DNA from 2 places in the Streptomyces sp. NPDC059875 genome. Region 2 is predicted to be linked to the other one. Evidence: riboswitches for the same ligand, from Rfam matches in the RefSeq annotation. Region 2 holds a riboswitch; the other holds the start of a gene.
What was found. Region 2 has a riboswitch for S-adenosylmethionine ahead of ACFV9D_RS31505 (aminotransferase class V-fold PLP-dependent enzyme). Riboswitches for the same ligand answer to the same signal wherever they lie in the genome.

Region 1 (13,987 bases), on a different contig from region 2:
CTCTTCAAGGGTGCGGTAACCGTCCATCTGGATCGCGCTGTAGTGGACGAATACATCCGCACCACCGTCGACCGCGATGAAGCCGTAGCCCTTCTCCGCGTTGAACCACTTGACGGTGCCCTGAGCCATGCCTAACTCCCCTATTACTGGCCCTTGCGCGGGACCGCACTTCGCGGACCCGGGTCAGACCCTGCGCCGGAACGCGTCGACCGCGGCTGAATGTATCTGCCCAACTGCCCTCTGCAACAGGTCAATCGGACGAGAATTCTGGGCACGCCGTAAAGGAGAATTGAGGAGAATTCACTGAATTCCGGGGCAAGTCGGGCCCGGCAAAGTGCGCAGAAGGTACACAACACTCGAACACTTTGGCTGCATCTTGTCGGGTGCGGACGCATTCTCATATGCGTCTGGCACAAGCAGCGGAGAGGAGCCGGGGGGACTTCCCCAACTCTACCGCGCTCAACCATGCAGAATTGCCCCCTCCGCTTACTCGCGGAGGGGGCAATTCAGATGACCGTGGGTAACTCGAAGCGGTCCGTGTGGTTCAGCAGCCGCCGGCGACGGCCGGGATGATCGAGACTCCGGCGCCGTCCGGCGTCGCCGTCTCCAGACCCTGCTCGAAACGGACGTCGTCGTCGTTGACGTACACGTTCACGAAGCGGCGCAGCTTGCCCTGGTCGTCCAGGACGCGGGCGGCGATGCCGGTGTGGTTCTTCTCCAGGTCGGCGATGACCTCGGACAGGGTCGCGCCCTCCGCCGGGACCTCGGCCTGGCCGCCCGTGTAGGTACGGAGGATCGTGGGGATACGGACCTTGACGCTCATGTGGTGCTGCCTTCCGTAACGAGGGGGGTCAGTGGGCCAGGCCGGCGTCGCGGAACGCGTCCAGGCTCGGCTTGATGGTGGCGGTCGCCTGCGAGGTGTCTGCCACCGCGTCCAGGGTCTTGAGGCCGTCACCGGTGTTGAGCACGACCGTGGTGAGGCTCGGGTCGATGAGACCGGCCTCGATCAGCTTCTTCGTCACGCCGACCGTCACGCCGCCCGCCGTCTCGGCGAAGATGCCCTCGGTACGGGCCAGGATCTTGATCGCCTCGACGACCTGCTCGTCGTCGACGTCCTCCACCGCACCGCCCGTGCGGCGCGCGATGTCGAGGACGTACGGGCCGTCGGCCGGGTTGCCGATCGCGAGGGACTTGGCGATGGTGTTCGGCTTCTGGGGCCGTACGACGTCGTGGCCGGCCTTGAAGGCCGTCGACACCGGGGAGCAGCCCTCGGCCTGGGCGCCGAAGATCTTGTACGGCTTGTCCTCGACGAGACCGAGCTTGATGAGCTCCTGCAGACCCTTGTCGATCTTGGTGAGCTGCGAGCCGGAGGCGATCGGGATCACGAGCTGGTCGGGCAGGACCCAGCCCAGCTGCTCGCAGATCTCGTACGCGAGCGTCTTCGAACCCTCGCCGTAGTACGGGCGCAGGTTGACGTTGACGAAGCCCCAGCCCTCGCCGAGCGGGTCGCCGATGAGCTCGGAGCAGAAGCGGTTGACGTCGTCGTAGTTGCCCTCGATGCCGACGAGTTCACCGCCGTAGACGGCGGCCATGACGACCTTGCCCTGCTCCAGGTCGTGCGGGATGAACACGCAGGAGCGGAAGCCGGCGCGGGCGGCCGCGGCGCCGACGGCGCCGGCCAGGTTGCCGGTGGAGGAGCAGGACAGGGTGGTGAAGCCGAAGGCGCGGGCGGCCTCGAGGGCCTGGGCGACGACGCGGTCCTTGAAGGAGTGCGTCGGGTTGCCGGAGTCGTCCTTGACGTAGAGCTTGCCCGGCTCGACACCCAGCTCGCGGGCGAGGTTGTCGGCCTGGACGAGCTTGGTCCAGCCCGGGTTCAGGTTCGGCTTCTCGGCGACGTCGGCGGGGACGGGCAGCAGCGGGGCGTAGCGCCAGATGTTCGCCGGGCCGGCCTCGATCTGCTTGCGCAGCGCCTCGGGGTCACCGGTGGGAAGGTCGTACGCGACTTCGAGCGGGCCGAAACACAGCTCGCAGGCGAAAATGGGGCCGAGGGGGAACTTCTCACCGCATTCACGACAGGAGAGTCCGGAAGCCGGACCGAGGTCAACCGTCTGAGTGGTGGTGGAAACAGTCTGTACAGCCATGGAGGCGAGGCCCTTTCTCCTCATCTTTCCCATGACGAACGTCGCCATGAGACGGATTTGGCACCTTCCCTAGCCGGGAGCCTCGCGGGCGCAGTGCGACGACTGCGGACGAGACCGACTGGAGGGTTGCCGGGGCTTCAACGGGCCGTTTCCCTCTGCCCCTCTGGATGAGCGGTATTCGGTTGTAGGACGCGGGTGGCACCCCGACATGCATCGGGCTTCCGCGTTGTTCAAGACTGTAACCGAAGGCATGGACGCTTGAGATGGTCGTCCGAACCGCGAGATGGAGATCACCTTGCTGGATGAAGTGGAGCGCTGGCTGGCCCGGCGGTCCTGGTCCGTGGCAGACCGTCCGCTGGAGCAGCTGCTGGCCGCCAAGCGGGGCACGACGGTCAGCGTCGTGCTGCCCGCGCTCGACGAGGAGGCGACGGTCGGCGACATCGTCTCGGTGATCCGCCGCGAGCTGATGTCCGAGGCGGTCCCGCTGGTCGACGAACTCGTGGTGATCGACTCCGGTTCCACCGACCGTACCGCGGAGGTCGCGGCGGCGGCGGGGGCGCGGGTGGTGGCGCGGGACGAGATCCTCCCGCGGATACCGGCCGTGCCCGGCAAGGGCGAGGTGCTGTGGCGGTCACTGATGGTGACCGACGGTGACATCGTCTGCTTCGTCGACGCGGACCTGAGGGACTTCTCCGCCGACTTCGTCACCGGCATCGTCGGCCCGCTCCTCACCGAGCCGGACGTCGACTTCGTGAAGGCGATGTACGACCGCCCGCTCGGCACGGAATTCGACGGGCTCGCCTCCGGCAAGACTCCAGGCCAGGGGGGCCGGGTGACGGAGCTGGTGGCCCGCCCGCTGCTGAATCTGCACTGGCCGCAACTGGCCGGTTTCGTCCAGCCGCTGGGCGGAGAGTACGCGGCGCGGCGCTCGCTGCTCGAGAGGCTGCCCTTCCCCGTCGGTTACGGAGTGGAGCTGGGCCTCCTCGTCGACGCACTGCACACCGTCGGCCTCGACGCCCTCGCCCAGGTCGACGTCGGGGTCCGCAAGCACCGCCACCAGGACGGGCAGGCGCTCGGCCGGATGGCGGCGGCGATCTACCGGACGGCGCAGCTGCGACTGTCCCGCGGACATCTGGTGCGGCCGCGGCTGACGCAGTTCGAGCGGGGTGACGGGAAGGGCTTCACGCCGCGGACGTACGCCGTGGACACCGAGGAGCGGCCGCCGATGCTCGACATCACGGAGTACGCGCACCGCCGCGTGGCGTAACACCAAATGATGACGCATTTTGCCTAAATTTCCGTTTTATGCGGTTCACATATCGAATGACCATGCTTGCGGTGCTCGGCTCGCTGTCCCTCGCCGTGGCCGGTCCGGCCGGTCCGGCCACGGCGGACGTGGTGGAGCCCTTCGGCAAGCGGTACGAGGAGTCCCTGTACGGCGACTTCAGGACCATCGGCAACACGGTCATGGGCTGCCCCACCGCCCCTGCCGACCTGGCCGCGCGCTGTGTCGCCGCCGCCGCAGGCCAGGGCGGCGACAACAACAACACCTTCGTCATGGAGCGGATCAACACCGCCTCCATGGCCGACGGCTACGGCTCCAGCACCGGCCGCGTGGAGATCCCGGCGGGCGCGAAGGTCGCCTACGCCCGGCTCTTCTGGGGCGGCAACGACGGCACGTACAAGGGGCCGAGCGGGGCGCAGCTGGGGCGCTGCGACATCTCCGGCGCCGACGTCGTGCCCTCGGCGGGCGACCACGCGACGACCGCGCCGCACATCCGGGTCGGCGCGGGCGCCGAGACGACGGTCTCCATCGACTCCATGGTCACGGACCCGCCGGACACCAGCGGCCCGCACTACTACACGGGCGAGTCGGACGTCACCGCCGCCTTCGCGGGCGTACGCGGCGGCGACACGCAGGTCGCCGTCGGCAACATCTGGGCGCCGAACGGCAAGGGCTGCGTGGCGGGCTGGTCCCTGACGGTCGTCTACGAGTTCCCCGGGCCCGAGGCGACGCACGCGCCGGACCGCCGCCATGTGTACGTCTACGGCGGGCACGTGCTCCAGCGCTCCACCTCCCCCGCGACGACGGTCACCGTGGACGGCTTCCACCGCACGACCGGCAAGGCGCGGGCGAGCGTCACGGCGTACGAGGGCGACTGGAACACGCCGGGGGACAGGTTCCTGGTCGACGGCAGGAACGTCGCCGAGGCGCACACCGGCAACACGAACAACTTCTTCGTCAGCGAGGACGACGGTGCCCTCGCGCCCGAGCTGACGAACAACCTCGGCATCGACGCCAAGGCCTTCGACATCCCGGACGGGGCGATCCCGGTCGGTGCCCGGTCGGCGGAGCTGACCTTCACCACGACGGGCGACACGTACGTCCCCTCCGGGCTCGCCTTCTCCGTACCGGTGAAGGACCCGGTGAGCGGGGACGGCAAGCTCCTGAACAGCGTCGAGGTGGAGTCGCCGCGCTTGAACTGCGGAGACGGCAGCGCGGACCCGGCCTGCGCGGTGGCGCCGGTGATCACCCCGCCGAAGCCGGACCCGAGCCCCAGCCCGACGCCTTCGCCGACGGACCCGGTGGATCCGTCGCCGTCGCCCTCGGAGTCGGCGACCTCGCCCACACCGATCCCCTCGTCGCCGCCGGCCCCCACCACCCACCAGCCGCGCCCGATCCCGCCGCACGGCCCCGGCGGCTCGATGGCCGAGACCGGCAGCAGTGATGAACGGCTGTGGCTGCTCGGCGGTGTCGCCCTCGCCCTGGCGGCGACGGGCGTGGTGGCGAAGGCGGCGCTGCGCGGCCGGCGCGAACACTAGGCGCGAAGGCGTGGATTCGCCACACTTGTATACGTACGTTTGAGCGTTTACGTGACGGGCTAGGTTCGCGACATGGCTTCTGTGCTTGTGGCGTCCAATCGGGGTCCGGTCTCGTACGCCCTCGCCGCCGACGGCACGCTCAGTGCCCGGCGCGGCGGGGGCGGCCTCGTGTCCGGGCTGAGTGCGGTGTCCTCGGAGGACAGCGTGTGGGTGTGCGCGGCGCTCGGGGACGGCGACCGCGAGGCGGTCCGGCGCGGGGTGTCCGAGCCCGGCGTACGGATGCTGGACATCGACCCGGACGTGTACGCCGACGCGTACAACGGGATCGCGAACTCGGTGCTGTGGTTCCTGCACCACCACCTGTACGACATCCCGCACGAGCCGGTCTTCGACGCGGAGTTCCGGCGCCGCTGGGAGTCGTACCGGACCTACAACCGGGCCTTCGCCGAGGAACTGGCGGCCCAGGCGGCCGAGGGCGCGGCGGTCCTGGTGCAGGACTACCACCTGGCGCTGGTGCCGGGGCAGCTGCGGGAGCTCCGTCCCGACCTGCGGATCGGCCACTTCACGCACACGCCGTGGGCGTCGCCGGAGTATCTGCGGATGCTTCCGGAGGACGTGCGCGAGGAGCTGCTGTGGGGGATGCTCGGCGCGGACGAGCTCGGTTTCCACACCTGGGGATGGGCTTCCTCGTTCATCGCCGGGGCGCAGATCGACAGTGCGGAAGGGGCGGCCGACGGGCACTGGCCGACCGGCGACCCTTGGCGCGGGGTGCACCACCGCCGCGCGGGCGGCGAGCCCCGGCGCACCCGCGTCCAGATCCACCCCCTGGGCGTCGACGGGGACGATCTCCGGGCGCTCGCCCACACCTCCGAGGTCGACGACCGCCTCGCCGCGCTGCGGGCCGACGTCGGCGACCGGATGACGATCGTGCGCGTGGACCGTACGGAGCTGTCGAAGAACGTGGCGCGCGGCCTCCTCGCCTACCGGGAGCTGCTCCAGGAGCACCCGGAATGGCGGGGGAAAGTCGTTCACCTGGCCTCGGCCTACCCGTCCCGCCAGGACCTGGCGGTCTACCGCGCGTACACGGCGTCGGTGGCGGAGCTGGCACAGGGGATCAACGCGGAGTTCGGCACGCACGACTGGCAGCCGGTGCTGCTCTCGGTGAAGGACGATTTCCCGCGCTCGCTCGCGGCCTACCGGATGGCGGACGTGGCGCTGATCAACCCGGTCCGCGACGGGATGAACCTGGTGGCGAAGGAGATCCCGGTGGTGTCGGAGGCGGGCTGTGCGCTGGTCCTCTCGACCGGCGCGGGGGCGTACGACGAGCTGCGCGAGGACGCGCTGACGGTCAACGCCTTCGACGTCTCCGAGACCGCGCGCGCCCTGCACCGGGCCCTGACGATGCCGGCCGCCGAGCGCGCGGACCGCTCGAAGCGCCTGGCCGCGGCGGCGACGGCGCTGCCGCCGCAGCAGTGGTTCCTGAAGCAGCTGGAGGCGCTGCGTCAGGTCTGATCCCGGGGCCGGTCGGCGGCCGACAACGAGAACGCGGGGTGGTCCCACATCTCCGGCGGGGCAGGGTTGTTCGGCAGTTCGCCCAGCGCGTCGCTGTGCCCGTCGGTGCCCGTACACAGCGCGAACGGACCCCAAAGAGGGTTCAGCAGGGTAGCCAGGTGGGGATCGGCGTGGTGCACCCACCAGCTCGTCAACCCCAGAGCCGGGTCCGTGCTCAGGTACTCGAAGGCACGCCAGAGTGCGGCGAGACGGGCGACCGCCTCGGGGTGCCGCCACCAGTCGGCGCACCAGGCGAGGTGCTCCCCGTCCACCCGGCGGCGCAGGATCACGCACAGGTACTCGCCGACGAACTTGTCCAGGGATTCGAAGATGAGCTCCGGTTCGTCGTCCGTCTCCGGCGCGTCCTGACCCTCTGCCATGTGACCTCTCTCCTTCAGGCTCTTCTTCCGGCTCTTCAGAAACCGTGCAATCCGTACCGGTGCCGCAGTTCGGCGGCCTCCGTCCACCGTCCACAGGCCGTGAGGAGCATCACCCACATGCTCGCCGCGCCCTGGAGGTTGGCGTCGGGCCTCGGCCGTCGGCTGTCGGCGAGGAGCGCGTAGATCTCGGTGGCCTCGCGGGCGGCGGGAAGCCCCCGCAGGTACTGGCGCATCCCGCCCTCGGTGAACGCGGATTCGGCGGAGGCCCACAGGTGCCAAGCGAGCGACCCACGCATCTCGGGCGATCTCCGCGCCGCGGCACGGAGGATCTCCACGGCACGCTCCCGATCGGCACGCGCATCGCCGTAGCGGCCCTCGGACTCCTTGATCGTGGCGGCCAGCCCCAGACAGGTGGCGTAGTCGCTCGCCACGAGGTCCGGTGCGACGGTCCAGCACGGCGCGTACCGTTCCAGCGCCTCCCGCACGGACTCCTCCGCCTCCCGCCTCCGCTCCGCCTCGTTGAGGTACCAGCCGAGCAGATAGCAGGCGAAGGCGAGGTCGGCTTCGGCCGCGGACGGCTGGGCCGCCGCGAGAAACCGCCGGACCTCCACGCAGTCGCGGATCGCGTCGATCGCCTCCTGCGTCCGTCGCGACGAATCGTGCAGATACCGCGCCAGCTTCTCGAGGTCGTTGGCGTGCCGTTCGCCGTACAGCGCCGCGTTGTCCGCGTACAGCATCCGTCCGAGTGCGACCGCATTCGTCACCGCTTCGATCGCCTCGTCCGTCCGCGACAGCTGCCACAGGCAGTAGGCCTGGTTGCTGTGCAGCAGCCGTAGCGAACCACCGCTCACCAGCGGGGGGTCGTCCAGCTCCGCGTGGATCGCCAGCGCTTCGTCCAGAGTCCGCAGAGCCTCCTCGTCGGGCTGACTCGCCGCCAGGTTCACCAGCGCGCCGGCGAGACCGTGTCCGTATGTGTCCGGGTTGCCGACGGCAAGTCGACGCCGGAGGCGCACGGACTCCTCGGACGCGGCCTTCGACTTCACCTCGTCCGCGCCGGCGCGCCAGTAGTGGTAGGACAACGCGTGCAGCGCGCCGGCCAGCGACGCCAGATGGGCATCCGGGTTCTCCCTGGCCAGCCTCCGCTCGACGGTGAGCGCGCGTTCGGCCGTGGCCGACCCCTCCGCCGTGGCCCCCATGAGCGTCTGACTGTTGGCCAGGACACGCAGCGCGGACGCCCAGAACGGCTCGCGCGCGGGGTCGCCGTCCGCCAGTGTCCGACGGATGCGCACGGCCTCGCTCGCCAGCGGTACGGACTCCTCCGGCCTGGCCGCGTCCTGGTACGTCCTCGCCAGAAGCAGCAGCGCCTTCGCCAACGGCTCCTGGCCCACCTCCGGTTCGGCTTCCGCCACGTGCCGGCTCAGCCTCACTGCCTCCTCGGCCAGCGTCAGAGCCTCTCGCCACTGCTCGAGCCTCCAGTACAGGGTCGCCAGGGGCACCAGCACCTCCGCGAGCCGCCGCTCGTACGCGATGCTCCCCGCCCTCGGCTCCGCCCGCCGCAGGGCCACCGCCTCCTCGGCCGCCTTCAGCGCCGCGCGCCAGTCACCGACCGCGTCCCTGCGCTCGGCCAACTGCCCCAACGCCCAGGCGAGTCCGTCCTCCTCCCCCACCCCCTCGCGATACCTCCGCACCAGCCGATCCGTGAGGCGGACCGCGAACCGGGCGAGCGCGTCGGAGCTCGGGGGCAGCGCCGCCGCGCACGTCCTGAGCACGTCCACGCCCAGCAACGGCCCGTCCACCAGCGCCCCGAGCCGCCCCAGCACCACATCCCGCTGTCCCGTCCGGCCACCGTTCGCGTGGGCCACCACCGCACGGGTCAGTACCGTCATCGCCTGCACCTGCTGAGCGGCCGTCGCGCCGGCGATCAGCGCGGGCAGCAGCCCCGGCACCTCACCCACGACCCGCGACGCCTGGAACTCCCCGACCCGGTCGGGCTGCAGCATCCCCCAGTACGCGTCGTGCGCCGCCGGATACAGCCGGCGGATCGACTCCGCCAGCTCCCACGCCCGGACCGGGCCGAGCCCCGGCACCCGGGACACCACCGCCATCGCCTCGTCCTCGTCGGCCGCGCCGCACAACGTGGCCGCCGCGACGATCCGGCGCAGGAGCGGCATGGGCAGCGGCTGTTCGCCGCGCGCGGCGAACGCGCGCGCCCAGTAGCGCTCCTCGTGGCGCAGGAGGGTCGCCTCGACCGCCTCGCCGGGTTCCGGCACCAGGGGCTCGGGGCCCGCCTGGAGCAGCGCCGCCAGGGCTTCCATCTGCACGTTCAGGGCCGTGGCGTAGCGGCTGCCGGTCAGGTCGGCGGGGGCTTCGACCCGGTCGGCGACGGCGCCCCAGTCGTGCCCCTCGTGGCCTTCCGTCCGTCCGAGGAGGCCCGCGAGTCCGTGGAGTGCCGCGTCGAAGGCGGCGCGGCGGTCCTCGGCGGTCACGTCCAGCGGGCCGAGTTCGTACGTGAGGGCGGAGGCGAGGATCTCGTGGGTGGCCGCGCTCGTGTCGTACGGATCGAGCTGCCAGCCACCGGAGGAGCGGGCGACGAGCAGGATCCGGACGGTGCGGCCGGCTGCAGCCACCTTGCGGGCCTGCTCGATGAGACGGCGGATCCAACGGGGGCGGGACTCGGCGTAGTCCACGACGAGGAACAGGTTCCGGGTGCAGGCGCCGATCACCGCCAGTCCCTCGTCCGTCGCGGACCCGGCTCCCGCACCCTGCCAGGTCTCGTCGCCGAGATCGGCGCGCAGGAGGCCGCCGGCCCAGCCCGGTTCCTTCATGACGGCCGCCGCGAGCCGTCTGGCCAGTCGGCTCTTGCCCTGGCCTCCGGGACCGGTCAGGACGCGGACGGTGAGGTTCGGGCCGCGGGCCCCGCTGGGGCCGAGGCACCAGTCGAGGAGTTGCCGCCACTCCGACTGCCGGCCCCGGAACGGCGTGGCCTCGACGTCCGCGCGGAGCAGCATCGCGGGGGAACGCAGATCCCGCTCGGGCACGGTCGGTTCGAGGAGGGGGGCGAGCTCGGCGGGTTCGGCGACGGGTTCGGGGCCGGCCGGCGACCGGCCACGCAGGGCGGTGCGGAAGCTCTCGTCGGCGAGGAGTTCGCAGGCGCGGGTGGCGACGAGCCGGGAGCCGGCGGGCGCGCGCCGGTCGCGCCGGATCACGCCGAGGAGGAGGTCGCCGCTGAAGACGGGGGCGCCCGACATGCCGGCCCAGCCCGCACCGGCGCCGTCCCCGGCGGGGAGCGGGTCGTCGCTCAGCAGCTCCCAGCGGCGGGCGGAGCCGACCGTGCCGGGGCTGATCCTTCCGGTGAGGTGTTCCTCGTGGCGCCGGCCGGCCGCCGGGACGGCCTGCAGGCGGGGAAAGCCGTACGACTCCACGGGGTGGGCGGGCCGGGCGGTGACCAGGTCGCCCCAGCGCAGCGGTGCTCCCAGGTCGTGCCCGTCGGGTTCGGCCACGGCGAGCAGCGCGGCGTCGACGATGTCGTCGTACCTGATCCACACCACGGTGGCCGCCCGCCGTCGCCCGGCCCCGGTGGCCCAGGGGAACTCGACGGCGGCCGGGCGGAGCCGTCCTTTGTCGGTACGCAGGAGATGCGCCGCGGTCAGGACGAGTCCGGGGCCGATGAGCCAGCCGGTCCCGAAGGAGCCGCCCGCCCCGTCATCGGACCCGTGGACCTGCACCACACGCTCGAACTTCACAGCCACCCCCGAGGCCGGTCCGCGTCACGCCCAGTCGGTGTCGCCGATCTCCAGGTCTCCCCCGCCGGCCGCTCCGCCGCCGGCGCCACCCGACCGCGGGTGGAGCGTGATCTGGAGGCGGTGCGTCGTGCTGTTCGCGTGCTCCCGCTTGCCGTCGGCGCCGACCACCCCGAAGCGCAGGGCGCCGCCTCCCCCGGTGGTACGGGTCAGCTGGACGGCGAACTCGACGGTGACCTCGCCGACGCGGAAGCGGATGTCGGATCCGTCGGCGGCGCGTTGCGCGGACGCCAGCTGGTCCCGCAGCAGCCCCACGGCGTCGGAGAGGTCGAGCCAAGCGCCGTCGGCCACGTCGTCCGCCACTGCAACCCCCGTCGTCCGCCACATCACGTCCGCCACATCACTGCCGCCACAGGGTGCCACCGCCGCACGACGGCCGAGCCCCTTAGCCGGAATGTGGCCGAATACGCTCCGCCAAGGCCGAAAGGAACCCCACCACCGCCCCCGGCCCCGGGACCGACAGGTCGGCGCGTTCGGCGAGTTCCGTGACCTCGGTGGAGCCGCTGCAGACCAGCAGGCCCGGGGTGCCGTTCGAGCGGAGTTTCTCCACCGCCGCGAAGGCGGGGAGGTCGCCCAGGTCGTCGCCCGCGTACAGCACGGAACCGGCGCCCACCTCCCGTACGTACTCCGCCAGGGCCACCCCCTTGTCCATGCCCGGCGGGCGCAGCTCGAGGACCATGCGGCCCGGTTCCAGGACCAGGCCGTGGCGGGCGGCCAGGTCGGAGAGGGGGGCCTTGAGGGCCTCGAAGGCCGCCTGGGGGTCGGTGGAGCGGCGGGTGTGGACGGCGACCGCGCGGCCCTTCTCCTCGATCCAGGTGCCCGGCCAGGCGCCGACGCTGTCCAGGAAGCCGGGGAGTTCGGCGCGGACGGACGCCACGCCGGGGTGGATGGCGGAGGCCTGGACGGTGCCGGTGACCGCGTCCCAGCGCTCCGCGCCGTAGTGGCCGAGGACGACGAGGTGTTCCAGGCCGGGGACGCCGGCGAAGCCGCCGTAGCGGACCGCGACCCCGGCCGGGCGGCCGGTCACCACCGCGATGGAGGCGACTTCGGGGGCGAGGGCGGTGAGCGCGGCCACGGCGCCGGGGTGGGCGCGGGCCTGTTCGGGGTCGGGGACGATCTCGGCGAGCGTCCCGTCGAAGTCGAGGGCGACGACGGCCTTGTCCGGCCGCGCGAGAAGCGCGGCCAGGCCGTCGCGGCCTGCGGGTGTGGTCGGGTGCGGAAGGCTGCTGACCATACGACGACCCTACCGACGCGGACCCGGCGGCGCTGCCCCTTGGCATCGCTGCCCGAGAGCGGCGGTGCTCCTCGACCGCTGCGCCCCTGGCGACGCCGCCCCTCAGCGGCGCTGCTCCTTCTCCGCACGGACCCGGCGCAGCCGGTTGACGGTCACCGGGTCGTGTTCCAGGGCCCGCGGGTCGTCGAGGAGCGCGTTGAGGAGCTGGTAGTAGCGCGTCGCGGACAGGCCGAGCTGTTCGCGGACGGCCCGCTCCTTGGCGCCCGGACCGGGCCAGGAGCGGCGCTCCAGGGCGAGCACGGCGCGTTCGCGTTCGCCGAGGCCGAGGGCGCCGCCCAGTTCCTCATCGTTGGTCATACGACCCAACTTATTCCGCGCTCTCCGCCTCCGTCGCCTCGCGTGCGAGCTTCCCCAGCACCTCGGCGGGCTTCTGCCCCGGAGTGACGGCCTTGCCGATGTTCTGCTTGATGTTCTCGCTGACCTGGGCCCAGGACGTCTTGCCGACCGGCGGGAGCTGGGAGTTCGGCAGCTCCTTGAGGAACTCGCGGAGGTTCTTGTGCTCCTCCTCGCTCTGCATCCGGGAGTACGCGCTGACCGTCACCGGCAGCAGGTCGTTGCCGCCCGCGAACTTCAGCACGTTCTCGTCGCTGAAGACGAAGTCGAGGAACTCGCCGATCTCCTTGCGGTGGCCGTTCTGCTTGAACCCCATGATCCAGTCGGCGACGCCCATGGACGCCTTGGCCTTGCCGTTCACGCCCGGCAGCGCGACCTTGCCGACCTTGACGCCCTTCTTCTCCGCCTCCTGCATGAGCGAGGGGTGCCCGTTGAGCATGCCGACCTCGCCGCGCGAGAACGCGGCGAAGGCGTCCTTGCGGTTGAGCTTGGCGGGGGCGACGGGGCCGGTGAGCTCCTTCTCGACCAGGTTCTTCTTCAGCCAGTCGAAGGTCTGGATGTTCTGGTCGGAGTCGATGCGGTAGCGGTCGGTGGCGTCGGTGTAGCCGTCGCCACCGCTGAGCAGCCACATCATCGTCTCGGCCTGCGCCTCCTCGGGGCCGAGCGGCAGCGCGAAGGGGTAGGGGACGTCGTCGTCCTTCAGCTTCCGGGCGGCGGCGGCCAGCTCCGCCCAGGTCTTCGGCGCCTCGGTGATCCCGGCCCGGTCGAAGAGCTCCTGGTTGAAGAAGAGCAGCCGGGTGGAGGCGGCGAACGGCAGACCGTACTGGGTGCGCTTGGTCTCGCCTGCGGACTTGAGCGGGGCGAGGAAGTTCGCCTGGACGGGGATGGAGAGCAGCTCGTCGGCGGAGTAGAGCTCACCGGCCGCGGCGTAGTCGGCGTAGGCGCCGATCTGGGCGATGTCGGGGGCCTGGTCGGCCTTGACCATCTCGGCGACCTTGCGGTCGACGTCGTTCCAGGACTCGATCTGGACCTCGACCTGCACGCCGGGGTGGGTGGCCTCGTAGGCGGCGGTGAGTTCGTCCCAGTACTTCTTGGTGGTGTCGCCGCCGGTGAGGTCGTAGTCGGCGGCGACGAGCTCGAGGGTCACGCCGTCGTTGTCGGCGCCGGTCAGGCCGCAGCCGGAGAGACCCGCGGTCAGGCCCAGCGCGGCGATCGTCGCGGTCAGTCCAAGGAATCGCCGCTGCACAGCGTTGCCCCACCCTCTTGCTCGTCGTTGAGCTGTGATTTTCACAGGAGAGGAAGCATAAGGTCTACACCACTCGGGTATCGCTTCGGGATCGCGCGCACCACCCGCGGGCCATTTGTATGACCGCGCAACAATATCGTCCAGTGGACTAGACCTTTCGGGCCGTGACACGCGAGACTGTCCCCGTGAGACACGTCATCGCCCTCGATGTGGGCGGCACCGGCATGAAGGCCGCCCTCGTCGGGGCGGACGGCACCCTGCTCCACGAGGCACGGCGCGCGACCGGGCGCGAGCGCGGCCCCGAGGCCGTCGTCGAGACGATCCTCGACTTCGCCGCCGAGCTGCGCGCCTACGGTCTGGAGCGGTACGGGCAGCCCGCCGCGGCCGCCGGCGTCGCCGTCCCCGGCATCGTCGACGCC
Region 2 (13,987 bases):
GCGTCCGCGCGCTGGGCCTCCTCACCGGCGGCGGCGACCAGCTTGACCCAGCCGGTGGGGCGCAGGACGTAGGCGGCCGCGGCGACGTCGACGGGGTCGGCCGCGGCGGGCGGGGCGCCGGACTCGACGGCCCCCGCCAGCTCGGGCTGGGCCTCCTTGAACCGCTCGCCGATCCGCTGCCGGAAGAGCGGGTCGCTCTCCAGGGCGGTGGCCATGGCGTTGCCCGCGAACTTGGCGCGCCGGCTCGCGGTGAACCGCGCGTACTGCCGCAGGGGTGCCGGAAGCTCCGCGACGGTCAGCCCGCCGAAGGCGTCCGAGACCAGCGCGACGACCCTCCGCCGCACGCCGTCCGGCAGCGGGCGGTCGAGCGTCTCGGCAGCGTCACCTGCCGCGCCGGCCGGTTCACCACCGTGCGCGGGCTGCTCCACGATCCGTCACCCCATCGTCATGGGCTCCGCTCCGTCAGGAGGCGGTGCCGGGCCTGTCCACCAGTTCGATCTGGTCCACCGCGTTGCACCAGCGGCACCGGACCGACTCGATGGTCTCACTGACCACCTCGCGCTCCTCGACCTTCGGTTCGCCAGCGAGGTCCAGATGGACGTACTCGACGACCTTGGAAGAGCGGGTCACGTCGAACCGGGTCAGATTGCCGCAGAGCGTGCAGCGCCAGCGGGTCTCGGCGGTCGGCAGGGGAACCGTCGTCATCGTGCCGTCCTCTTTCATGTGCGTGATGCGGGTGCGGGTGCCGCGGTGCGCCGTTGAACTGCGGAGGTACTGCCCGTAACCCTACGGCCTCGCAGGTACCCCGTGTCGCGGCGAGGCACTCTGTCCAGTTGGGCCCCGTTACGCCATGATCTGTCCATGATCGACTGGCGGCGGTTCGACTGGCCGGAGGCGGCCCGGGGTGCGTGGCGGGGCGCCCGGACCGGCCCCGCGGTGACGTACGGCCTGATCGCCGTCTGCTGCTTCACGTTCCTGATCAGCCCGGTGTCCGGCCTCAATCCGGCGTACGGGACCGGGGACGCGGCCCTGGCGGCGCAAAGCGCGTACTTCCACCGCTGGGGGGTCGTACCGGCGGAGCTGATGAGCAGCGAGCCGCGCGCCCTGCTCACCCCGCTCACCGCCCTCTTCGTCCACGGCAGCTGGCTCCATCTGCTGGGGAACATGCTGTTCCTGTACGTCTTCGGCGCGATGGCCGAGGAACGGATGAGGGCCGTCCCCTTCCTCCTCTTCTACCTCGGCTGCGGCTATCTGGCGCTGCTGGGCTACGCGGCGGCCCACGCGAGCAGCGAGCAGACGCTGGTGGGGGCGTCGGGCGCGATCTCGGGGGTTCTCGGGGGGTTCCTGTATCTCTTCCCGCGCTCCCGGGTGACCAGCCTGTTCCCGTTCCTCTTCTTCCTGCCGTTGCGGTTCCCGGCCTGGATCGTGCTGGTCTTCTGGTTCGTGCTGCAGTGGCTCGCGGCGCGGACGGCCGGGTCCGGGCCCGGAGTCGCGTACCTGGCCCATGTGGTGGGCTTCGCCGTCGGCTTCCTCTATGCCTGGGGGCGCTACCGAGGTGGGGATACAGTGAGGTCCCCAGCCGCGGCGACCGAGGGAGAAAGCCAGCCGTGATCACCGCGATCGTGCTCATCAAGACCAGTGTGGACCGCATCCCCGAGATCGCGGAGTCGATCGCCGCGCTCGACAGCGTCAGCGAGGTCTTCTCGGTGACCGGCACGTACGACCTGATCGCCATGGTCCGGGTGCCCCGGCACGACGACCTGGCGGACGTCATCCCCGGCCGGATCAGCAAGATCCCCGGCGTCGAGGCGACGGACACGCACGTGGCCTTCCGTACGTACTCCCAGCACGACCTGGAAGCGGCCTTCGCCATCGGTCTGGAGTCCTGACTACGGCGCCGATGTCCACGGTGAGGATGAAGGAATCCTCATCGGGGCCTCATCCCGGCGGCCGCTCGCGCGCGCCGGCCGGGCGGTCGTCGACGAGGCATTCCGCGCTCTGCTTGCCATATCGGGCGTGGCGCTGCCGATGACGACCGGGATCGGCTGGGCCGTCGCGGGCCGCATCCTTGCACCCGTAAGAGTGGTGCGCGCGACGGCCGCCGAGCTGACCGAGCGCGATCCGACCCGGCGGATCCCCGTCCGGGGCCGGGACGACAGCGCCACGCCGGGGACCCGGCCGGCGACGTGAGGGGGACGGATCAGCCGCGGTCCGGGACGCAACGGCCGCCCTCGGTGCGGTAGTTCCACTGCGCACCGTTGCGGACGAGCTCCTTCACCGCCTGGACGAAGCGCTCCACGTGCTCGTCCGGCGTACCGGCGCCGAAGCTGACCCGGATGGCGTTGAGCGACTTCTCGCCGGGCGCCGCCTCGGGGGCCCCGCACTCGCCCTGGGTCTGCGGGTCGCTGCCGAGCAGGGTGCGGACCAGCGGGTGGGCGCAGAAGAGACCGTCGCGGACGCCGATGCCGTACTCGGCGGAGAGCGCGGCGGCGAAGTGGGAGCTGTTCCAGCCCTCCACCACGAAGGAGATGACGCCGACGCGGGGCGCCTCGTCGCCGAAGAGCGAGAGCACCTTCACCTCGGGCACCTCGGCCAGGCCCTCCCGGACGGTGGTGATCAGGTGCTGCTCGCGGGCGACGAGCGCGTCGAACCCGGCCTCGGTGAGCGCCTTGCAGGCGGAGGCGATGGAGTAGACGCCGATGACGTTCGGCGAACCGGCCTCGTGGCGGGCGGCGGTGGTGTGCCACTCGACGTCCACTCCGCCGTCCGTGCGGCGGGCGACCTTCTTGGACGCGCCGCCGCCGGCGAGGTACGGCTCGGCGTCCTGCAGCCAGTCGGCGCGGCCGGCGAGGACGCCGGAGCCGAACGGGGCGTACAGCTTGTGCCCGGAGAAGGCGACCCAGTCCACGTCCAGCTCCTGTACGGAGACGGGGTGGTGGGGCGCGAGCTGGGCGGCGTCGAGGACGATCCGGGCGCCGTGCGCGTGGGCGGCGGCGGCCAGCTCCTTCACCGGCCACAGCTCCCCGGTGACGTTGGACGCGCCGGTCACGCAGACGAGGGCGGGCCCGTAGGGGTCACGGTCGGCGAGGGCGCGCTCCAGGGTCTCGACCGCCTGGGCCGGGGTGCGGGGCGCGTTCAGGTACGTCACCCGGGCGTCCTTCCACGGCAGCAGCGAGGCGTGGTGCTCGGTCTCGAAGACGAAGACCTCGCAACCGGCGGGGAGCGTGGCGGCGAGCAGGTTGAGCGAGTCGGTGGTGGAGCGGGTGAAGACGACCTGGTCGCCGGGGCGGCAGTCGAGGAACTCGGCGACCGTGGCGCGGCTGTTCTCGAAGAGGTCGGTGGAGAGCTGCGAGAGGTACCCGGCTCCGCGGTGGACGCTGCCGTAGTACGGGGCGTAGGCGGCGACGTCGTCCCACACCCGCTGCAGGGCCGGCGCGCTGGCGGCGTAGTCGAGCGCGGCGTAGGTGACCTCGCCCCCGGTCACGAGCGGGACGGTGACGTCCCGGCCGAGGACCGGAAGCGGGGCGGCGCAGCAGGGGTCGCCGGCCTCGGAGTCGGTGGCGGTGGCAGTGGTGGCGGCGGCGTTCGGGTACGCGGACATGGCGGTATCTCCTGGCAGGACTGGGCAGCGAAAGGCCCGCAGGGCAGCGCGAAGTGGGGTGCCTCGTACGGGTGTTGCCTCGACACACGGTGTTCGTGCGGAGGGTGGGGAAACGGGGCCGAAGGCCCTAACGCATTCGCTTGCTCACGAGACTGCTCCCTTGAGGACCAGGACCCCAGGGCCGCACACATTCAACGCGTGCAGGGGTCCGCGCTTGCCGTAGACCTTGCTGCCTACGGCCTGGTCTTCACCCGGGGCACCCCGCCACGGACGGAGGGTTGCCGGACAGCCAGCCGGGGCTTAATGGCTGTCACTCATGACCTGGCACAGAACGTATGCCACGTGATCGCCGCCGCGCAACCCCGTTCCGGATTCCGGAACGGGGTCCGCGCCGTGCGCCTACCTGTTGCTGGCCGCGACCCAGCGCTCCAGCGCCTGCCTCGCAGCGCCCGAGTCGATCGACTCCGCCGCCTTCGCGATCCCCTCGCGCAACTGCTCCACCAGGGTGCCCTCCCCCGGCTCCAGGGCCGTCAGCGCCGCCGCCGAGTTCAGCAGCACCGCGTCCCGTACCGGACCGGTCTCGCCGGCGAGCAGCCGACGGGCCACATCGGCGTTGAACGAGGCGTCGGCGCCGCGCAGCGCCTCCACCGGTACGAGTTCGATGCCGACGTCCCGCGGGTCGAAGGCCTCCTCGCGCACCGCACCGTTCCGTACCACCCACACCCGGGAGGTGGCCGTGGTCGTCAGCTCGTCCAGGCCGTCGTCGCCGCGGAAGACCAGCGCCGAGGAGCCGCGCTCCGCGAGCACGCCGGCCATGATCGGGGCCATCCGGGCGTCGGCCACACCGGTCGCCTGGGCCTTGACCCGGGCCGGGTTGGTGAGCGGACCGAGGAAGTTGAAGACGGTCCGTACGCCGAGCTGGCCGCGGGCCGCGGCCACATGGCGCAGCGCCGGGTGGAACTTCACCGCGAAGCAGAAGGTGATCCCGGCCTCCTCCGCGACCTCGACGACCCGCTGCGGGGTCAGCTGCAGATTGACACCGAGCTTCTCCAGGACGTCGGAGGCGCCGCTCGCGCTGGACGCGGCCCGGTTGCCGTGCTTGACGACCTTCGCGCCGGTGCCGGCCACCACGATCGCCGACATGGTGGAGATGTTGACGGTCTTGGCGCCGTCGCCGCCCGTGCCGACGATGTCCACGCTCGGTCCCGGCACGTCGATCAGGTTGGCGTGCGCGTACATCGCCTCGACGAGGCCGGTGAGCTCCTGGACCGACTCGCCCTTGGCGCGCAGGGCCACCGCGAATCCGGCGATCTGGGCGTCGGTGGCCTCTCCGCTCATGATGCGGTCCATGGCCCAGGCCGCCGCCTCGCTGCCGAGGTCGTCGCCGCCGAGCAGGGTGTTCAGGACGCCGGGCCAGGAGCGGTCCGCCGACGTCGGTCCTCCAGCGGGGGTCGCAGCGCTCATGGCAGCTCCTGGTCAGTGCGTAACGGATAGGACACCACCCTATCGATCCGCGGGGACGGCAAAGAGCCCCGTCCATCGAATGGACGGGGCTCCCGCTGTGGCGACCTTCAGGGGTCCCCCCTCAGGGCGAAGCCCTGGGGGGAAGGTGATCAGTGGTGGCCGTGGCCGCTGGTGATCTCCTTGTACTCCTCGGCGGTCGGCTTGGCGATCTGGTTGTCCTCGCCGTAGTAGCCCTTGCTGAGCTTGACCCGGAGCTTCTCCATGCGGCCGATCTTGCGCTCCACGCCGTTCTCGTCGACGAGCGGGCCGAGCTCGGCCGGCTTGTTCTGCTCGTGCGCCGTGAGCTTGTAGAGCTCGCCCTGGCTGAGCGGCTGGTGCACCTCGACGAACTCACCGTGCGGCAGGCGCTTGATGATGCCGGACTCGCGACCGTGCAGCACCTTGTCCTTGTCCCGGCGCTGGAGGCCGAGGCAGATCCGCTTGGTGACGATGAACGCGATGACCGGTCCGACGAAGAAGGAGATCCGGACGAACCAGGTGATCGAGTTCAGCGACAGGTGGAAGTGGGTGGCCCAGAGGTCGTTTCCACCACCGACGAGCATGATCATGTACGCCGTGATCCAGGCGACACCGAAGCCGGTGCGCGTCGGAGCGTTGCGCGGGCGCTGCGCGATGTGGTGCTCGCGCTTGTCGCCGGTGATCCACGACTCGATGAACGGGTAGACCGCGATCGCCGCGAGGACCAGCGGGAAGATCGCCAGCGGGATCATCACGCCCAGGACGAGCGTGTGGCCCCAGAGGTTGATCTCCCAGCCCGGCATGACACGGATCAGACCCTCGGCGAAGCCCATGTACCAGTCGGGCTGGGCGCCGGTGGAGACCTGGTCCGGACGGTACGGACCGAGTGCCCAGATCGGGTTGATCGAGGCGATCGCCGCGATGACCGCGATGACACCGAAGACCAGGAAGAAGAAGCCTCCGGCCTTGGCCATGTAGACCGGCAGCAGCGGCATGCCCACGACGTTCTTGTTCGTACGGCCGGGGCCCTCGAACTGCGTGTGCTTGTGGTAGAAGACCAGGATCAGGTGGGCGACCACCAGACCGAGCATGATGCCGGGCAGCAGCAGGACGTGCGCCGAGTAGAACCGGGCCACGAAGTCGCCGCCGGGGAACTCCCCGCCGAACAGGAACATCGACAGGTACGTGCCGATGATCGGCACGGACAGGATCGCGCCCTGCATGAAGCGGACACCGGTGCCGGAGAGCAGGTCGTCCGGGAGCGAGTAACCGGTGAAGCCGGTGAACATGCCCAGGAAGAACAGCAGGAAGCCGAACAGCCAGTTGATCTCACGCGGCTTGCGGAACGCGCCCGTGAAGAACACGCGCATCATGTGCACGAACATGCCGGCGAGGAAGATCAGCGCCGCCCAGTGGTGGATCTGCCGGATGAGCAGGCCACCGCGCACATCGAAGGAGATGTGCATGGTCGAGTTGAACGCCTCGGACATCAGCTGTCCCTGCAGCGGGACGTAGCTGCCGTGGTACTCCACCTCGTTCATCGACGGGTGGAAGAACATCGTCAGGTAGACGCCCGTGAGGATGATGATGATGAAGCTGTAGAGGCAGATCTCACCGAGCATGAAGGACCAGTGGTCCGGGAAGATCTTCCGCATGTTGGCCTTGGCCAGGGAGTAGATCCCCAGGCGGCCGTCGGCCCAGTCGGCGACCCGCTCACCGGCGGGCGCCTTCTTCTTGGTGTCGGTCACAGTGCTCATCCGCGCTCCCAGAAGGACGGGCCGACGGGCTCGTCGAAGTCGCCGAGCGCCTCGAGGAAGCCCTTGTCGTTCACGCCGATCCGCAGCTGCGGGAGGGCGTGACCGGCCGGGCCGAAGATGACGCGGGCGCCGTCGGAGAGGTCGAAGGTGGACTGGTGGCACGGGCAGAGCACGTGGTGCGTCTGCTGCTCGTACAGGGAGATCGGGCAGCCGACGTGGGTGCAGATCTTAGAGAAGGCGACGATGCCCTCGTGACCCCACTCCAGCTCCTGCTTGTCCTTGATGTCCTCCGGCTGAATGCGGACGATCATCAGGGCGGCCTTGGCGATCTGGACCTGGAAGTCGTGGTCGTGCTCCGACAGGCCCTCGGGCATCGCGAAGGTCAGCGAACCGACCGCGACGTCCTCGGGACGCAGCGGCTCGTGCGTGTTCATGTTGATGAGCTGCTTGCCCTGGGCCCACAGGGTGGACCGGAGCTTCTTCTCGGGCAGCGGGCCCATGTCACGCAGCAGCACGATGCCGGAGAGCGGTACGAGCGACAGCGCGCCGAACATCGTGTTGCGGATCAGCTTGCGCCGACCCATGCCGGACTCGGCGGCACCGGCCGCGAAGTCCGCCATGACCTTCGCCTTGGTCTCCGGGGAGGCCTGGATCGGGTGACGCTCGTCGGCGATCTCCACGTCGGACATCAGGGTGCGGGCCCAGTGGACCGCGCCCGCGCCGATGAAGAACAGCGCCGCACCGAGGGTCAGACCCAGGGAGAAGTTGAGCGCGGACACCCGGCCGAACGGCCAGATGTACACGATCTTGTCCACCGGGAAGATCACGTACGAGGCGATGAAGGCGACGGTGGCCAGCATCGACAGCGTGAACATGAAGGCGACCGCACGCTCGGACCGCCGGGCGGCCCGCTCGTCGATGTCCTGGATGCGCGGCTTGTGGGGCGGCAGGCCCGGGTCGGCGAACGGGTCGTCCGCGACCGCGACCTTCACCGCGCCGTGCGCGGTGTCCTGCTCAGCGGGCAGGTTCTCTTCTGGAATCTCTTGGCTACTCATGACTTCTTGGCCTTAGCGGTGTGGGCCGCGACCCAGACGGCAACTGCGATCAGCGCACCCAGACCGAAGATCCATCCGAACAGACCCTCGCTGACGGGGCCGAGGCCACCGAGCTTGAGGCCGCCGGGGCTGTCGGACTTGTCGCTGTTGACAGCCTGGACGTACGCGATGATGTCCTTCTTCTCCTTCTCCGGCATCGTCGTGTCCGGGAAGGAAGGCATGTTCTGCGGGCCGGTCTGCATGGCCTCGTACAGGTGCTTCGGGCTCACGCCTTCGAGGTTCGGGGCGTACTTGCCGTTCGTCAGCGCGCCGCCCTCACCGGTGAAGTTGTGGCACTGGGCGCAGTTGGAGCGGAACAGGTCGCCACCACGGGCGATGTCGGCGCCGTCGGGGCTGTACTGGCCCTCCTTCGGCGTGATCGGGCCGGCACCGAGGGAGGCGATGTACGCCGCGAGCTGATCGATCTCAGCCTGCGTGTAGATGACCTTCTTCTTCGGCACCTGGGCGCCCGGCTGCTGGGCCGGCATGCGGCCCGTGCCGACCTGGAAGTCCACGGAGGCCGAGCCGACGCCGACCAGGGAGGGGCCGTCAGTGGTGCCCTGACCGCCGGTTCCGTGGCAGCTGGCGCAGCCGACGGCGTAGAGCTTCTGGCCCTCCTCGATGGCGAGGGACTGGGCGGTTTCATCGGCCTTCGCCGTGCCCGCAGGCGCGAACGCGGCGTACAGCCCCCCAGTGGCCGCCAGCGCGAGAAGGAGGACGACGACCGCCGCCAGCGGATGGCGTCGTCGTGCGGAGAGCTTTTTCACGGATTACCCCGGTGTCAGGATCTTCTGCGTCGATGCTTGCTGGATGTCTCGGGCGGAGCCCGATTACTTGATCATGTAGATCGTGGCGAAGAGGCCGATCCAGACGACATCGACGAAGTGCCAGTAGTAGGACACGACGATGGCGGCGGTTGCCTGCTCGTGAGTGAACCTCTTGGCGGCGTACGTCCGGCCCAGGACCAGCAGGAAGGCGATGAGACCGCCCGTCACGTGCAGGCCGTGGAAGCCGGTCGTCAGGTAGAACACCGAGCCGTACGGGTTCGACGAGAGCGAGAGCCCCTCGTGCTTGACCAGCTCGGTGTACTCGAAGACCTGGCCGCCGATGAAGATCGCACCCATCACGAACGTGATGATGAACCACGTCCGGAGCTTCTTCACATCGCCCCGCTCCGCGGCGAAGACGCCGAGCTGGCAGGTGAGGGAGGAGAGCACCAGGATCGTGGTGTTGGTCGCCGAGAACGGGAAGTTCAGGGCAGAGGCCTGTTCCTCCCAGAATTCGGCACCCATCACCGATCGCAGGGTGAAGTACATCGCGAAGAGGGCCGCGAAGAACATCAGCTCGGAACTCAGCCAGATGATGGTTCCGACGCTGGTGAGGTTCGGTCGATTGACCGACGGGTGCGCGTGCCCGGTTTCTACTGTCGTTACTGTCGCCACGACCGACATTATGTCGGTCGCTTATCCCGCCCTCACTCCGGGGGGTGCCGTTCGGAGTGTCAGGGGCGTGTGTCCAGCCCGAACGGCCCATCGAAGCGGCCTCCCTGGCCGTGTCGAACCGGTGTTGACGGGGTGTGGGACGGAGTAGCATCCCGCGCATCGGTTGATGACCTTCACGGAGGAACGATGCAGTCGAGCGCCACGGTCCTGGTCTACAGCGACGACGCGAACACGCGGGAGCAGGTGCGCCTCGCCGCGGGGCGCAGGCCCGCGGCCGACGTTCCGCCGGTCGAGTTCATCGAGTGCGCGACACTCCCGGCCGTGTTGAAGCGCCTGGAGGAGGGCGGCATCGACGTCTGCGTCCTGGACGGCGAGGCCGTACCGGCGGGCGGGATGGGCGTGTGCCGGCAGATCAAGGACGAGGTCTTCCACTGCCCGCCGGTGCTGCTCCTGATCGGCCGCCCGCAGGACGCCTGGCTGGCCACCTGGAGCCGCGCGGACGCCGCCGTCACCCTTCCGGTGGAACCGGTCGAGTTCGCGGCGTCCCTGGCCGCCCTGCTGCGTTCCCGGCTGTCCATCGACGCCTGACAGGACCCGAGGCGAACCGAGCCTCTAGACAAGGGGCCGCAGACGGGTCGGGTCCGGCTGGTGGGCGGCGCTCTTGGTGTCGGCCACCAGGGCGCTGCCCTGACGCCACTTGTCCCAGGCCAGGTTCCAGTCGCCGAAGCCGTTCCCGAACGGGTCCATCGTGTCGCCGATGCTGTTGACGGTCTGCACGATGTCGCCCGGGCGGACGGTCTCGAAGAACCAGGCCGCGTTGCCCGTCGACATGCCGACACAACCGTGGCTGACGTTGGCGAATCCCTGTGAGCCCACGGACCAGGGCGCGGCGTGGACGTACTCACCACTCCAGGTCACCCGTGTCGCGTAGTAGACGGGCAGGTCGTACGACTCCGAGCTGCCCTCCGCGATGCCGACGCTGGTACCGCGCATCCGTACGAAGTACTCCTTGCCGAGCACCACCTTGATGCCGTTGCGCGTGGAGAAGCCCGGTTTGCCGGTGGTCACCGGCATGGTCTTGATCACTTCTCCGTTGCGCCGCACGGTCATGGAGTACGAGCCCGCGTCCGCGACGGCCTCGATCCGGTCGCCGATCTTCAGCTGCAGCGGCTTCGACTCCCCGCCGTACACCTTGTCGCCGACCTTGACGCCGGCGAGGTTGCCGGTGACCGAGACGGTCGCGCCCGCGGGCCAGTACTCCTTCGGACGGAAGTGCAGCTTCTTGTCGTTCACCCAGTGCCACGAGCCCTCGACCGACGGCGTGGAGCGGACCTTGAGGGCCCGTTCGACGACCGCCCTGGCCGTCCGGTCCTTGACCGGGAGGCTGAGGTCGGCGGTGATGGGCTGTCCGACGCCGTACGTGCCCGCCTCCGGGCCGAACGCCACCGTCAGGCCCCGCTTGGCCGGGGCGGTCTCGAAGGTGAACGTACGGGCGCCGGGGGCGCCGTCCTCGTCCTCCGTGGAGACCCTGACGGTGTAGCGGCCGCCGGCCGTCAGCGCGCCCGTGGAGCGCCAGAGCTGCCCGTCCGCGGTGAGTTCGCCCGCCAGGTGGTGCCCGGTCTCGTCGGTGGCCGTCACGTCGGTGATACGGCCGTCGGAGCCCTTGGCCGTGATCTCCAGCGCCTTGTCCGGGTCGGCCTTCCTGCCGTCGGCCGGGGCGTTGAAGGAGACCTGCTGCGCCGCGTCGTACGGCTTCGCCGACAGCGGATGGCCATCGGAGCCGGCGCAGGCCACGGCGCCCGCGGAGACGAGGAGAGCCAGAAGAGTGCAGCTCAAAACAGTCCGAATGCGCGGCGTGTCGTTCATGACATCACCGTAAGAACATTCTTCGCACCCAGCGCGTCGAGTGCTGCAAACGAGGGGCCCGGACGCTTCGTGACGAAGTGTCCGGGCCCCTCGGGGTGTTGCGGGGTACTGCTACTGGTTCTGGTTCTCACCGCGGTAGAACTCGAACACCCAGCCGAACAGGCCGACCAGGATCAGCGGAGCCGAGAAGTACAGCAGCCACCATCCGATCGCGATCGACAGGAAGGCGAGGGCACCACCGATGGCCAGCGAGAGCGGCTGCCAGCTGTGGGGGGCGAAGAAGCCCACCTCGCCGGCCTCGTCCGCGACGTCGGCCTCCTTGTCGTCCTGCGCCATCGCGTCGACCCGCCGGGCCGTGAAGGCCAGGTAGTAGCCGACCATGATGGCCAGGCCGAAGGCCAGGAAGAGCGCCGTGGTGCCGACCGGCTCCTTCGACCACACGCCATAGAGGATCGCCATGGCGAGGATGAAGACGCTCAGCCAGATGAACATCTTGCCCTGGATCTTCACTTGCCGGCCTCCTTGCTGCCGGTGAGGGCCGGGGCCTCGTGCGGCTTGTTCTCCAGCTGGTCGACCGCCGCGATCTCAGGGTGGTGCAGGTCGAACGCCGGGGATTCGGAACGGATCCGCGGCAGGGTGAGGAAGTTGTGCCGCGGCGGCGGGCAGGAGGTCGCCCACTCGAGCGAGCGGCCGTAGCCCCACGGGTCGTCGACCTCGATCTTCTTGCCGTACTTGGCGGTCTTCCACACGTTGTAGAGGAACGGCAGGATCGACAGACCGAGCAGGAACGAGGAGATCGTCGAGATCGTGTTGAGCGCGGTGAAGCCGTCGGCCTCGAGGTAGTCCGCGTAACGACGCGGCATGCCCTCGGCACCCAGCCAGTGCTGCACCAGGAACGTGCCGTGGAAGCCGATGAACAGCGTCCAGAACGTGATCTTGCCGAGCCGCTCGTCCAGCATCTTGCCCGTGAACTTCGGCCACCAGAAGTGGAAGCCGGCGAACATCGCGAAGACCACGGTGCCGAAGACGACGTAGTGGAAGTGCGCGACGACGAAGTACGAGTCGGAGACGTGGAAGTCCATCGGCGGCGAGGCCAGGATGACGCCGGTCAGACCACCGAAGGTGAAGGTGACCAGGAAGCCGATCGTCCAGAGCATCGGTGTCTCGAAGGACAACGAGCCCTTCCACATCGTTCCGATCCAATTGAAGAACTTCACGCCCGTCGGTACGGCGATGAGGAACGTCATGAAGGAGAAGAACGGGAGGAGCACGCCACCAGTGACGTACATGTGGTGGGCCCACACGGTCACGGAGAGACCGGCGATCGCGATCGTCGCGGCGATCAGACCGATGTAGCCGAACATCGGCTTGCGGCTGAAGACCGGGATGACCTCGGAGACGATGCCGAAGAACGGCAGCGCGATGATGTACACCTCGGGGTGGCCGAAGAACCAGAAGAGGTGCTGCCACAGCAGCGCGCCACCGTTGGACGCGTCGAAGATGTGCGAGCCGAACTTGCGGTCGGACTCCAGCGCGAAGAGCGCGGCGGCGAGCACCGGGAAGGCGAGCAGGACCAGGACACCGGTCAGCAGCACGTTCCAGGTGAAGATCGGCATGCGGAACATCGTCATGCCCGGAGCGCGCATGCAGATGATCGTGGTGATGAAGTTGACCGAGCCGAGGATCGTGCCGAAGCCGGAGAAGGCCAGACCCATGATCCACATGTCGGCGCCGACACCCGGCGAGCGGACGGCGTCCGAGAGCGGGGAGTAGGCGAACCAGCCGAAGTCGGCCGCACCCTGCGGGGTGAGGAAGCCGGCCACGGCGATGATCGAGCCGAAGAGGTACAGCCAGTACGCGAACATGTTCAGCCGCGGGAACGCCACGTCGGGCGCGCCGATCTGCAGCGGCATGATCCAGTTCGCGAATCCGGCGAACAGCGGCGTCGCGAACATCAGCAGCATGATCGTGCCGTGCATCGTGAACGCCTGGTTGAACTGCTCGTTCGACATGATCTGCGTACCCGGACGGGCCAGCTCGGCGCGCATGAAGAGCGCCATGAGACCGCCGATGCAGAAGAAGACGAACGACGTGACCAGGTAGAGCGTGCCGATCGTCTTGTGGTCGGTGGTGGTCAGCCACTTCACGACGACATTGCCGGGCTGCTTGCGGCGTACCGGGAGCTCGTTCTCGTACGAGTCCTCAGCCGCGGCCGCACCCTGGGGTTCGTTGAGGATGCTCACAGTTGGTTCTTCTCCGCATTCCTGGCCGGGTCCGTCTGCTCGATGCCCGACGGGATGTAGCCGGTCTGCCCCTTCTCCGCCAGCTCCTTCAGGTACTCCTGGTAGCGCTCGGGGGAGACCACCTTGACGTTGAAGAGCATCCGGGAGTGGTCGACACCGCACAGCTCGGCGCACTTGCCCATGAAGGTGCCCTCCTGCGTCGGAGTCACCTCGAAGGCGTTGGTGTGACCGGGGATGACGTCCTGCTTCATCAGGAAGGGGACCACCCAGAAGGAGTGGATGACGTCACGGGAGGTCAGGACGAACCGGACCTTCTCACCCTTGGGCAGCACCAGGGTCGGACCCGGGTTGCCGGTCTGCGGGTTCCGGTCGCCGGGGATACCGGCCTCGTAGACACCGCCGGCGTTGGCCGGGAAGTCGTCGAGGTACTTGTCCGGAATGGCCTGGAGGTTCGGGGCCGTCTTCGCGTCACCCTCCACTCCGGGCACGTTCTCGATGTAGT

Region 1: it holds a riboswitch for S-adenosylmethionine, as region 2 does, so the genes downstream of both, thrC (threonine synthase) here and ACFV9D_RS31505 (aminotransferase class V-fold PLP-dependent enzyme) in region 2, are expected to answer to the same signal.

Annotation. Positions count from the first base shown of each region.
Region 1 covers NZ_JBHWJZ010000008.1:130,857-144,843, reverse strand. Annotated here, with positions in the region: gene ACFV9D_RS12740 (cold-shock protein) at 1-129, opposite strand, end outside; gene ACFV9D_RS12735 (MoaD/ThiS family protein) at 545-823, opposite strand; gene thrC (threonine synthase) at 852-2,165, opposite strand; SAM riboswitch class I at 2,159-2,315, opposite strand; gene ACFV9D_RS12725 (glucosyl-3-phosphoglycerate synthase) at 2,437-3,408, shown strand; gene ACFV9D_RS12720 (hypothetical protein) at 3,465-4,964, shown strand; gene ACFV9D_RS12715 (trehalose-6-phosphate synthase) at 5,037-6,476, shown strand; gene ACFV9D_RS12710 (DUF4913 domain-containing protein) at 6,467-6,895, opposite strand; gene ACFV9D_RS12705 (trypsin-like peptidase domain-containing protein) at 6,931-10,638, opposite strand; gene ACFV9D_RS12700 (trypco2 family protein) at 10,663-10,998, opposite strand; gene otsB (trehalose-phosphatase) at 11,081-11,929, opposite strand; gene ACFV9D_RS12690 (DUF3263 domain-containing protein) at 12,032-12,286, opposite strand; gene ACFV9D_RS12685 (ABC transporter substrate-binding protein) at 12,297-13,568, opposite strand; gene ACFV9D_RS12680 (ROK family protein) at 13,754-13,987, shown strand, end outside.
Region 2 covers NZ_JBHWJZ010000034.1:5,136-19,122, reverse strand. Annotated here, with positions in the region: gene ACFV9D_RS31530 (NYN domain-containing protein) at 1-428, opposite strand, end outside; gene ACFV9D_RS31525 (hypothetical protein) at 463-705, opposite strand; gene ACFV9D_RS31520 (rhomboid family intramembrane serine protease) at 862-1,611, shown strand; gene ACFV9D_RS31515 (Lrp/AsnC family transcriptional regulator) at 1,608-1,889, shown strand; partial or broken gene ACFV9D_RS31510 (two-component sensor histidine kinase) at 1,969-2,163, shown strand; gene ACFV9D_RS31505 (aminotransferase class V-fold PLP-dependent enzyme) at 2,201-3,601, opposite strand; SAM riboswitch class IV at 3,807-3,923, opposite strand; gene trpD (anthranilate phosphoribosyltransferase) at 4,001-5,065, opposite strand; gene ACFV9D_RS31495 (cytochrome bc complex cytochrome b subunit) at 5,215-6,840, opposite strand; gene ACFV9D_RS31490 (Rieske 2Fe-2S domain-containing protein) at 6,837-7,895, opposite strand; gene ACFV9D_RS31485 (c-type cytochrome) at 7,892-8,701, opposite strand; gene ACFV9D_RS31480 (heme-copper oxidase subunit III) at 8,765-9,385, opposite strand; gene ACFV9D_RS31475 (hypothetical protein) at 9,563-9,964, shown strand; gene ACFV9D_RS31470 (Ig-like domain-containing protein) at 9,989-11,242, opposite strand; gene ACFV9D_RS31465 (cytochrome c oxidase subunit 4) at 11,354-11,752, opposite strand; gene ctaD (cytochrome c oxidase subunit I) at 11,749-13,485, opposite strand; gene coxB (cytochrome c oxidase subunit II) at 13,482-13,987, opposite strand, start outside.